DNA from 2 places in the Vogesella sp. genome. Region 1 is predicted to be linked to the other one. Evidence: riboswitches for the same ligand, from Rfam matches in the RefSeq annotation. Region 1 holds a riboswitch; the other holds the start of a gene.
The links. Region 1 has a riboswitch for glycine ahead of glyA (serine hydroxymethyltransferase). Riboswitches for the same ligand answer to the same signal wherever they lie in the genome.

Region 2: linked by a shared signal. The riboswitch ahead of gcvT (glycine cleavage system aminomethyltransferase GcvT) and the one ahead of glyA (serine hydroxymethyltransferase) in region 1 are both predicted to bind glycine.

Annotation. Positions count from the first base shown of each region.
Region 1 covers NZ_JBKBHK010000012.1:716-6,134, reverse strand. Annotated here, with positions in the region: gene ACK4FZ_RS13570 (LysR family transcriptional regulator) at 292-1,182, opposite strand; gene ACK4FZ_RS13565 (NAD(P)-dependent oxidoreductase) at 1,285-1,932, shown strand; gene ACK4FZ_RS13560 (nuclear transport factor 2 family protein) at 1,929-2,378, shown strand; glycine riboswitch at 2,542-2,629, shown strand; glycine riboswitch at 2,631-2,726, shown strand; gene glyA (serine hydroxymethyltransferase) at 2,875-4,131, shown strand; gene ACK4FZ_RS13550 (L-serine ammonia-lyase) at 4,285-5,419, shown strand, end outside.
Region 2 covers NZ_JBKBHK010000006.1:36,080-41,498, reverse strand. Annotated here, with positions in the region: gene gluQRS (tRNA glutamyl-Q(34) synthetase GluQRS) at 1-174, shown strand, start outside; gene ACK4FZ_RS09195 (amino acid permease) at 416-1,738, shown strand; glycine riboswitch at 1,935-2,035, shown strand; glycine riboswitch at 2,043-2,139, shown strand; gene gcvT (glycine cleavage system aminomethyltransferase GcvT) at 2,177-3,262, shown strand; gene gcvH (glycine cleavage system protein GcvH) at 3,338-3,724, shown strand; gene gcvP (aminomethyl-transferring glycine dehydrogenase) at 3,930-5,419, shown strand, end outside.

The DNA.
Region 1 (5,419 bases):
GCGGGATGGTACTACCAAGCTCGCTAGCCAGATTCGCGGTACAACACAAAACAATTTGCATACAAAATACTTGAAGAACAGCCCATAAAAATGCTGGCTGGCGATTAAAAGCGATCGATTCACCTAACCTTTAAGTATTTTTATTAAATTTACTACGTAATTGATAGCCATAAAGCAGCAAGACATCGATATCACACAGACTCTATATGTTTGTTAGACAAAAATGGCAGTACATACAAGTTTTCAAGCAAGCAACATCCATGACGATGTCAATCTTTGCGCATTATTTCATCAGCCGCGAGTGAATTTCTGTTGCAAGAATGCCATAGCGTGCCGCACCTTGGCCGGCAGCACGTCGCGCCGCGGCGTGACGGCGTACACCGGCAGCGCCGGTGCCTGCCACTCGGGCAATACCCGTTGCAAGCGCCCGGCGGCCAGCTCGCCTGCCACTTCCGGTGCCGGCTGCATCGAAATACCCATGCCATCCAGCGCAAACGCCCGTGCCGACAGCATGCTGTTGCTGGCAATGCGGCACTGCAAGCGCAGCACTTCCACGTCGCCCTCTCGCTGCAAGCGCAGCGGCGTCAGGCCATGGTCCTGCTCCAGGCCTATCCAGTCGTGCTGGTACAGCTGGCCCGGCTGCTGCGGCTCGCCGCGCGCCGCCAGATACGACGGCGCCGCCACCAGCACAAACGGCCAGTCGGCCAGATGGCGCGCCACCAGCGTGGAATCGGACTGATTACCGGCTCGCAATGCCAGGTCGATGCGGTGTTGCACCAGGTCGATCATCTCGTCTTGGAAAAACAGGCGCAGGCTGAGGCCGGGGTTGGCCGCCAGTAACGGCGCCAGCGCCTGCCCCAGTACCCCGCCGGCAAAACCGCTGGGCGCGGCAATGCGCAGCTCGCCCACCGGCTCGTCGCGCAATGCCGCCATCTGCACGCTGGCTTCACGCGCTGCGGCCAACATGGCAGCGCAACTGCGGTAAAACACGCTGCCGGCCTCGGTAAGCGTCAGCTTGCGGGTGGTCCGGTGCAGCAGCGCCACCTGGTGTTGCTGCTCCAGCAGCCGCACATGCTGACTAACGGCCGACGCGGTCATGCCCAGCGCGCGCCCGGCCGCGTTCATCGAGCCCTGTTCGATTACGGCGGCAAACACCGCCATGCTGCGTAGCGCTTCCATCATCAACCTCAGCTTAACAATTATTGAATTTTACAGCGGATTATCAGCCAAAACCGGGTGATCTACCATGCAGTCATTCCCCTCCCCCACCCGAAAGGACACAGCATGAACATCGCACTCATCGGCGCCAGCGGTTTTGTCGGCCAAGCCCTGCAACAGGAACTTCTGGCCCGCGGCCATCACGTTACCGCCCTGGTCAGCCGCCCGGAACGCGTTGCCGCTGCGGCCAACCTCACCGTCAAGGCCAGCAACGCCTACGACGCCGACGCCATCGCCCGTGACGTGGCCGGCCACGACGTGGTGATCAGCGCCTTCAACCCGGGTTGGGACAAAGCCGACATCCGCACGCTGTTCCTGCAAGGCCACGACGCCATTGTGGCCGGCACCAAGGCCGCCGGCGTGGCACGCTTCATCGAAGTAGGCGGCGCCGGCAGCCTGTACGTGGCACCGGGCCTGCAGCTGATCGACACCCCGCACTTCCCGGCCGAATACAAGGAAGGCGCCGAAGGTGCACGCCAGGCGCTGAACAAGCTGCAAGACGAAACCGTGCTGGACTGGGTATTCGTATCGCCGCCAGCCATGCTGGCCCCGGGCGAGCGCAGCGGCCAGTACCGTCTGGGCGCCAACGAACTGCTGATGGACGGCGACGCGCCGGCCGGCATCAGCGTGGCCGACCTGGCGGTAGCCATCGTGGACGAGGCCGAACAGGCACGTCACCATCGCCAGCGCTTTACCGTAGCTGCCGCCCAATGAAGCGCCTGCTGAGCGCGGCATTGTTGGCCGCAGGCCTGGCTACCAGCGCTCTGCCGGCGCTGGCCGGCCCGCGCGAAGACGCCAACAAGGCGCTGGTGCTGGCCTTTTACGATGCCGCCTTCACCCGGCTGGATGCAGAACAGGCAGCCAGCTACCTGGCACCCGGCTACATCCAGCACAACCCGGAGGTGGCCAACGGCGTCGCGCCGCTGCAAGACTACGTACGCTGGATCCGCGCCAATAACCCGCAAAGCCGCGCCAGCATCAAGCGCGTGCTGGCCGACGGCGACCTGGTGATGCTGCACGTGCACAGCCAGGACAAGCCCGGCGATCTGGGCGTGGCGGTGGTGGACATCTTCCTCGTGCAGGACGGCAAGATTGCCGAGCACTGGGACGTGATCCAGCCGGTGCCGGCCAAAGACGCCAACGGCAACGGCATGTTCTGAGCGACCCTTGCCCGCACCACCCCGCCCCCGCCCGGCTGTTGCCTGCGGGGGCGTTTTGCTGCGTTCGCACATCGATAAATCTGCCGCACGCATTGACAGCGGCAAGCGCGGTCTTCTAGATTCTGCAAGCCAGGCCGGACTGCAGCTCACCGCGACAGCCACGGCCGCGGCCACAGGAGAGACTGCCTACGCGGCAGCGCCGAAGGGGAATCGCCCCGGAAACTCTCAGGCAAAAGAACTGTGGACGCGAGGCACTCTGGAGAGAAGGTTGGCCGCAAAGCCGCCTCGCCGAAGGACACCCGGTGCGCAATCGCGCGCCGCAATATCTCAGGCACAAGGGACAGAGGGGGCATCGTCCGGCATGGCCGGTCGGGTGCCGTCGCCTTTGTGCCAGCCATGCCCCGCCCGCCCCTGCCGTCACGCGGCACCCTGGGCACCCGCCAAAGAGCCATGCACACGGCTGCTGCCAGCAGCCAGACACGACATGGAGACAGATATGTTCACGCAAGACATGCAGATTGCCGGCTTCGACGACGCACTGTGGGCCGCCATCCAGGCCGAAAACCAGCGCCAGCAAGACCACATCGAGCTGATTGCCTCGGAAAACTACACCAGCCCGCGCGTAATGCAGGCACAAGGCACACAACTGACCAACAAGTACGCCGAAGGCTACCCCGGCAAGCGCTACTACGGCGGCTGCGAGCACGTGGATGTAGTGGAGCAGCTGGCCATCGACCGCGCCTGCCAGCTGTTTGGCGCCCGCTACGCCAACGTGCAGCCGCACTCCGGTAGCCAGGCCAACGCCGCCGTGTACATGGCGCTGCTGCAACCGGGCGACACCATCCTGGGCATGAGCCTGGCCCACGGCGGCCACCTTACCCACGGCGCCAGCGTCAATTTTTCCGGCAAGATCTACAAGGCGGTGCAATACGGCATCAACACGGAAAGCGGCGCCATCGATTACGACGAGGTGCAACGGCTGGCCGTCGAGCATCAGCCCAAGATGCTGGTAGCCGGCTTCTCCGCCTACTCGCTGGTGGTGGACTGGGCGCGCATGCGCCAGATTGCCGACAGCGTTGGCGCCTGGCTGTTTGTGGACATGGCGCACGTCGCCGGCCTGGTGGCGGCCGGGCTCTACCCCAGCCCGCTGCCGCACGCCCACGTGGTGACCACCACCACCCACAAAACCCTGCGCGGCCCGCGTGGCGGCCTGATCCTGGCGGCCAACCCGGACGAGGCGCTGGTGAAAAAACTGCAATCGCTGGTTTTCCCCGGCATCCAGGGCGGCCCGCTGATGCACGTGATCGCCGCCAAGGCAGTGGCCTTCCTGGAGGCGCTGCAACCCGAGTTCAAAGCCTACCAGCAGCAAGTGCTGGATAACGCCCGCGCCATGGTGGCGGTGTTCCGCCAGCGCGGCTATACCGTGGTATCCGGCAAAACCGACGACCACCTGTTCCTGCTGAGCCTGATCGACAAGGGCCTGACCGGCAAGGCCGCCGACGCGGCGCTGGGCGCGGCCTGCATTACCGTCAACAAGAACGCGGTGCCGAACGACCCGCAAAGCCCGTTTGTGACCAGCGGCATCCGCATCGGCACCCCGGCCATTACCAGCCGCGGTTTCGGCAGCGCCGAAGCCGGCCAGGTAGCGCACTGGGTATGCGACATCCTGGACGATATCGATAACGCCGACGTCGCCGCCCGCGTACGGCGCCAGGTGGCCGAACTGTGCGCGGCGTTCCCTGTGTATCGTTAAAACGCACTGCAGCATCGGTAGTGCACACAGCGGCGGCATTGCTCAGTACAATGCCGCCGCTGCCCCGGCAGCACCCACCCACCATGGCCCACCCGGCCGGACAGACAACACCCGTGGCGCCACCCGCGCCCGCACCATAAAAAGAGAAGCAGCATGGCTATCAGCGTATTCGACCTGTTCAAGATCGGCATCGGCCCGTCCAGCTCCCACACCGTTGGCCCGATGCGTGCCGCCCGCCAGTTTGTAGCGCGGCTGGAAAAAGACGGCCTGCTGGCCGCCACCGCCAGCGTGAAAGCCGAGATGTTCGGCTCGCTGGGCGCCACCGGCAAAGGCCACGGTACCGACACCGCCGTGCTGCTGGGCCTGCAGGGCGAACACCCCGACCTGGTCGATACCGACGCGGTAGACGGTATGCTGGCCGCCATCCGTGCCGACAAAGCCATCCGCCTGCTGGGCAGCCACGTGGTGCCCTTTGTCGAAGGCGAACACCTGATCCTGCACAAACGCAAAGCGCTGCCCTACCACCCCAACGGCATGATCTTCGAAGCGTTTGCGGCCAACGGCGACAGCCTGTCCAAGCGCGCCTATTACTCGGTGGGCGGCGGCTTCGTGGTGGACGAAGCCGCCATCGACGCCGGTTTCACCCCACCCGGCGTCACCGAGCTGAAACACCCGTTCAAGACCGGTGCCGAGCTGCTGGCGCTGTGCCAGCGCCACGGCAAATCGATCAGCCAGATCATGCTGGAAAACGAACTGGCCTGGCGCAGCGAAGACGAAGTACGCGCCGGCCTGCTCAACATCTGGCGCGTGATGCAAGGCTGCGTGAAGCGCGGCTGCGAGCGCGAGGGCATCCTGCCTGGGGGCATGAAGGTAAAACGCCGCGCTGCCGACATGTACCAGAAGCTGCTGGCCTCGCCGGAAGCCGCGCTGCGCGACCCGCTCACCGTGATGGACTGGGTCAACCTGTACGCGCTGGCGGTCAACGAAGAAAACGCCGCCGGCGGCCGCGTGGTGACCGCACCCACCAACGGCGCGGCCGGCATCATCCCGGCGGTGATGCACTACTACGCCCGCTTCATTCCGGGTGCCAACGACGACGGGATCGTACGCTTCCTGCTGACCGCCGGCGCCATCGGCATCCTGTTCAAGCTGAACGCGTCGATCTCGGGCGCCGAAGTGGGCTGCCAGGGCGAGGTAGGCTCGGCTTGTTCGATGGCCGCCGGCGGCCTGGCCGAAGTGCTGGGCGGCACGCCGGAGCAAGTGGAAAACGCCGCCGAAATCGGCATGG
Region 2 (5,419 bases), on a different contig from region 1:
ACGCTGGCGCCCGCCATCGATGCGGCCAACGTGGTGCTGCAGTTGCGTCAGGCACTGGCCTGGCTGGGTCACCCGGTGCCGGCAGACGTACAGACGCGCGACGAGATCTGGCAGTGGGCGCGACAAAACTGGCAGCTGGGCAGGGTGCCGGCCGGGCCTATCGTCCTGGCATAGCCAAACAACGCTATAATTTTGTGCAAAGCAGCAGGGCCTCGGCGTCGGGGCCCTGTTTGTTTTATGGCGTAGCTGCAGGCCATGCAGCGCGTTACACCACGCTCCGGGACAGGGGCGGGTGTCAGGACATCAGCAAAAACCCGAGAACAATCAGGATTTTCCATGCCATACCCGTTTTACCGCACGCAGTGGGCGTGCCTTGTCGCTTTGCCGGTTTTCCCTGAGCTGAAAGGAGCGCGCCATGACTAAGGCCGCACCGGGCAAGCTCGGTTTCTGGATGTGTACCGCCCTGGTGGTGGGCAATATGATCGGCTCCGGCGTGTTCTTGCTGCCGGCCTCGCTGGCGCAGTACGGCGCCTCGTCGCTGATCGGCTGGACCATCACCTCGCTGGGCGCCATCTGCCTGGCGCTGGTATTTGCCAAACTGGCCACCCTGCTGCCGCACAAGGCCGGGGGGCCGTACGCTTACATCCATGAAGGTTTCGGCGATTTCGCCGGCTTCCTGATTGCCTGGGGCTACTGGATTGCGCTGTGGGCCGGCAACGCCGCGCTGACCGTGGCCGGTGTCAGCTACCTGGGGGTGTTCTTTCCGGTACTGAACCAGAGCAATCTGGCTGCCGGCGCCACCGCCATCGGCCTGATCTGGCTGGTGACCTGGATCAACAGCCGCGGCCCGCAAAGCTCCGGCCGTGTGGCGATCGTGACTACGCTGATCAAGCTGCTGCCGCTGGGCGGCGTCACCATCGCCGGCCTGCTGTACCTGAACCCCGACTTCGTACAGTTCAACCCGCAGCACAAGCCGCTTGGCGAGGCCATTCCCGCCACCATGGCGCTGACGTTGTGGGCGTTTCTGGGGCTGGAGTCGGCGTCGGTACCCGCTGGCGATGTGGACCAGCCGCAGCGCACCATTCCGCGCGCCACCGTGCTGGGTACCCTGATTGCCGCCGGCCTGTACATCCTCAGTACCATCGCGTTGCAGGGGCTGATGCCGGCCAGCCAGTTGGCCGCGTCCAGCGCGCCGTTTGCCGATGCTGCCCGCCAGCTGTGGGGCGACTGGGCCTACTACGCGGTAGGCCTGGGGGCGGTGGTATCGTGTTTCGGTGCGCTGAATGGCTGGTGCCTGATGCAGGGCCATATCCCGGCAGCCGCAGCGCGCGATCATTTGTTCCCGCATTTTTTCACTCGTGAGAATCGTGCCGGCGTCCCCATCGTCGGCCTGATGTTGTCTACCGTGCTGGTGACCATCCTGCTGGCCAGCAAATACGCGGGCGGCGATAGCGGCGTGCAGATTTTCGAGTTCGTGATTTTACTGGCCACCGCCACCACGCTGCTGCCGTACGCCTTCTGTGCCATGGCGCTGCTGGCGGTGATGCTGAAGCGCCATCGCCAGTTCAGCCGTCGCGACTGGTACGCGCCGCTGGCGTTCTCGTTTGGCGGCTTCATCTTTGCCATGTGGACTATTTACGGTTCCGGCGCCGAGGTGGTGATGTGGGGCGTGCTGCTGCTGCTGGCCGGCCTGCCGATCTACCTGTGGCAACTGCGCGAGCGGCTGGTCAAAGGCTAAACGTCGAGCAGCAGGGTAGCCTGCGGCCAACCTGACATCAGCCCGGCATGCTATGCGTGCCGGGCTTTTGGCTTGCCATTTGGCCTTCGCGTACCCTTGGCAGGCGCCTGCCATGCAGGCTGTGTGGCAAACGGTAGCGGGTGCCACAGTGCTACCAAATCCCGCTTGCCAACGCGGCTACCGGCAACGATAATGCGCGCATTCCGCAGGAGAGAGCGGTTTGCCCGCCGGGCAGAACCGCCGCCGAAGGCGCAAGTGCACCCGCAATCGCTCAGGCAAAAGGACTGCAAGAATCGGGGTTTTCCCCGCAGAATCTGGAGAGCGGCGCACAGGATGCGCCCACCGAAGGGGCTAACGGCGCAACGCCGGAAAATCTCAGGTGCAGGGACAGAGGGGTGTGAGAAACAGAGGAAACTCACGCTCGTACAAGGACCTGCCATGACAGCCCCGCAACGTACCCCCCTATACGAAGCCCATCTCGCGTCCGGCGCGAAAATGGTCGATTTTGCCGGTTGGGACATGCCCATCCATTACGGTTCGCAGCTGAAAGAGCACGAGATCGTGCGCAGCGACGCCGGCATGTTCGACGTGTCGCACATGACCGTGGTGGACATCACCGGTAGCGACGCCAAGGCCTGGCTGCAAAAGCTGATTGCCAATGACGTGGCCAAGCTGGGTTTCGAGGGCAAGGCGCTGTATTCCGGCATGCTGAACGAACAAGGCGGTGTGGTAGACGATCTGATCGTATACCTCACCGCTTTTGGTTTCCGGATGGTCGTTAACGCCGGCACCACCGAAAAAGACCTTGCCTGGATGGACAAGCAAGCCGCCGGTTTTGACGTGAAGCTGCAAGTGCGCCGCGACCTGGCCATGCTGGCCGTGCAAGGCCCCACCGCCATCGACAAAGTGTGCAGCGTGAAGCCGGCGCTGGCCGATAGCATCCGCGCCCTCAAGGTATTCCAGGGCCTGCCGTCCGGCGAATGGTTTTTTGCCCGCACCGGTTACACCGGTGAAGACGGCCTGGAAATCATGATCCCGGCTGCTGAAGCCATCACCTTCTTCAACCAGCTGAAAGACGCCGGCGTGGCCCCCATCGGCCTGGGCGCTCGCGACACGCTGCGCCTGGAAGCCGGCATGAACCTGTACGGCCACGATATGGACGAGACCGTCTCCCCGCTGGAAGCCGGCATGGGCTGGACCATCGCCTGGACCGAAGGCCGCGACTTCATCGGCCGCAGCGCGCTGGAAGCGCAAAAAGCCGCCGGCGTGGCCATGAAGCAGGTGGGCCTGGTACTGGAAGGCCGCGGCGTGCTGCGCGAAGGCCAGAAAGTCGTGGTGGACGGTATCGGTGAAGGCATCATCACCAGCGGCACCTTCTCGCCGACCCTCAAGCATTCCATCGCCATCGCCCGTGTGCCGGCTGCCACCGGCGCTACCGCCCAGGTGGACCTGCGCGGCACGCTGACCGACGTGCGTGTGGTGAAAATGCCGTTCGTGCGTAACGGCAAGAAAGTTTTTGAATAAGCTGGTGTATAACGACGGGGCGAGCAAGAGCCGGTCCCGGTACACCATCCAAGTCTATTTTTCTGGAGAGAAACGATGAGCAACATTCCTGCCGACCTGAAATACGTATCCAGCCACGAATGGCTGCGTCTGGAAGCTGACGGTTCCGTAACCGTCGGCATTACCGAACACGCGCAAGAGCTGCTGGGCGACATCGTGTTCGTCGAGCTGCCGGCCGTGGGCGCCAACCTGGCTGCCGAAGAGCAAGCCGGCGTGGTGGAGTCGGTAAAAGCCGCTTCCGACGTATACGCCCCGATCGCAGGCGAAATCCTGGAAGTGAACGCCGAGCTGGAAGCCAACCCGGAGCTGGCCAACAGCGAGCCGTACGCCGCGGGCTGGTTCTTCAAGATCAAGCCGGCCAACGCCGCTGATCTGGACGGCCTGCTGGACGCCGCTGCCTACGCAGCCGAAATCGGCGCCTGATGAAACGGCCCTGCCATCGCAAGATGGCGGGGCTTTTTTTTGCCGCGAATTTTTGCCACGAAACCCACGAAACAACACGAACGCTTCCATTGTTGACGTGTACTAGGCAAGCCATGACCTTGCCCGGATCATTTTGTGTCTTTTGTGGTTTTCGTGGCCAAGCAGTAAGCCGTTCGTGGCTAATCGATTAGACGGAATCGCAGACATGTCTCTCTCGCAACTCTTCCATCACCAAGAATTCATCGCCCGCCACATCGGCCCGTGCGATACCGAACAACAGCAGATGCTGGCCGAGATCGGCGCCAGCTCGCTGGAAGACCTGGTGGCACAAACCGTGCCGGCCGGTATCCGTTTCAACCGCGCCCTCGACCTGCCGGCTGCGCAGCGTGAAGTGGACGCGCTGGCCGACCTGAAGGCCGTGGCCAGCAAGAACGTGGTAAACAAATCGTTCATCGGCCTGGGTTACTACCCGGTGATCACCCCCGGTGTCATCCTGCGCAACGTGCTGGAAAACCCGGGCTGGTACACCGCCTACACCCCGTACCAGGCTGAAATCGCCCAGGGCCGCCTGGAAGCGCTGCTGAACTATCAGCAAATGGTGATCGACCTCACCGGTCTGGACATCGCCAACGCCTCGCTGCTGGACGAAGCCACCGCCGCCGCTGAAGCTATGGCGCTGGCGCGTCGCGTATCCAAAGTCAAAGCAGACCAGTTTTTTGTGGACAGCCGCGTGCTGCCGCAAACGCTGGACGTGCTGAAGACCCGCGCCGAATACTTCGGTTTCGAGCTGGTGCTGGGCCATCCGGAAGAAGCCGGCAACGGTGATTACTTCGGTGCGCTGTTCCAGTACCCGGGCGAAGCCGGCGACCTGCTGGACCTGACCCCGTACATCGCTGCCGTCAAAGCCAAGGGTGGCGTCGCCATCGTGGCTGCCGACGTGATGGCGCTGGTGGCGCTGAAATCGCCGGCCGAAATGGGCGCCGACGTGGCGGTGGGTAACACCCAGCGCTTTGGCGTACCGATGGGCTTCGGTGGCCCGCACGCTGCCTACTTTGCCTTCCGCGACGACATGAAACGCTCGGCCCCGGGCCGCATCATCGGCGTATCGGTGGATGCCAAAGGCAAGACTGCGCTGCGCATGGCGCTGCAGACCCGCGAGCAGCACATCCGCCGCGAAAAAGCCAACTCCAACATTTGTACCAGCCAGGTACTGCTGGCCAATATGGCCGGCATGTACGCCGTGTACCACGGCCCGGCGGGCGTAAAGCGCATTGCGCAGCGCATCCATCGCCTGGCGGCCATTTTCGCCCACGCGGTGAAAGCGGCGGGCGGCAAGCTGAAGTTCGAGCAGTTCTACGACACCGTACAGGTAGAGTTGGGTGCCCATGCGGCCAACGTGTACGCCGCCGCGCTGGCTGCCGGCATCAACGTGCGTGACGCCGGCAATGGCGTGCTTGGCGTGGCCTTCCACGAAGCCGCCACCGAAGCCGACCTGGCCAAGCTGATCGAAGTGTTCACCGGCAAGGCTGCCGACATCGCCGCGCTGGACGCAGCGGCTGCCGACGCCATTCCGGCCAGCCTGAAGCGCGAATCGGCCATCCTCAGCCACCCGGTGTTCAACCAGCACCACAGCGAGCACGAAATGCTGCGCTACCTGAAGAAGCTGGAAAACCGCGACCTGGCGATGAACCACAG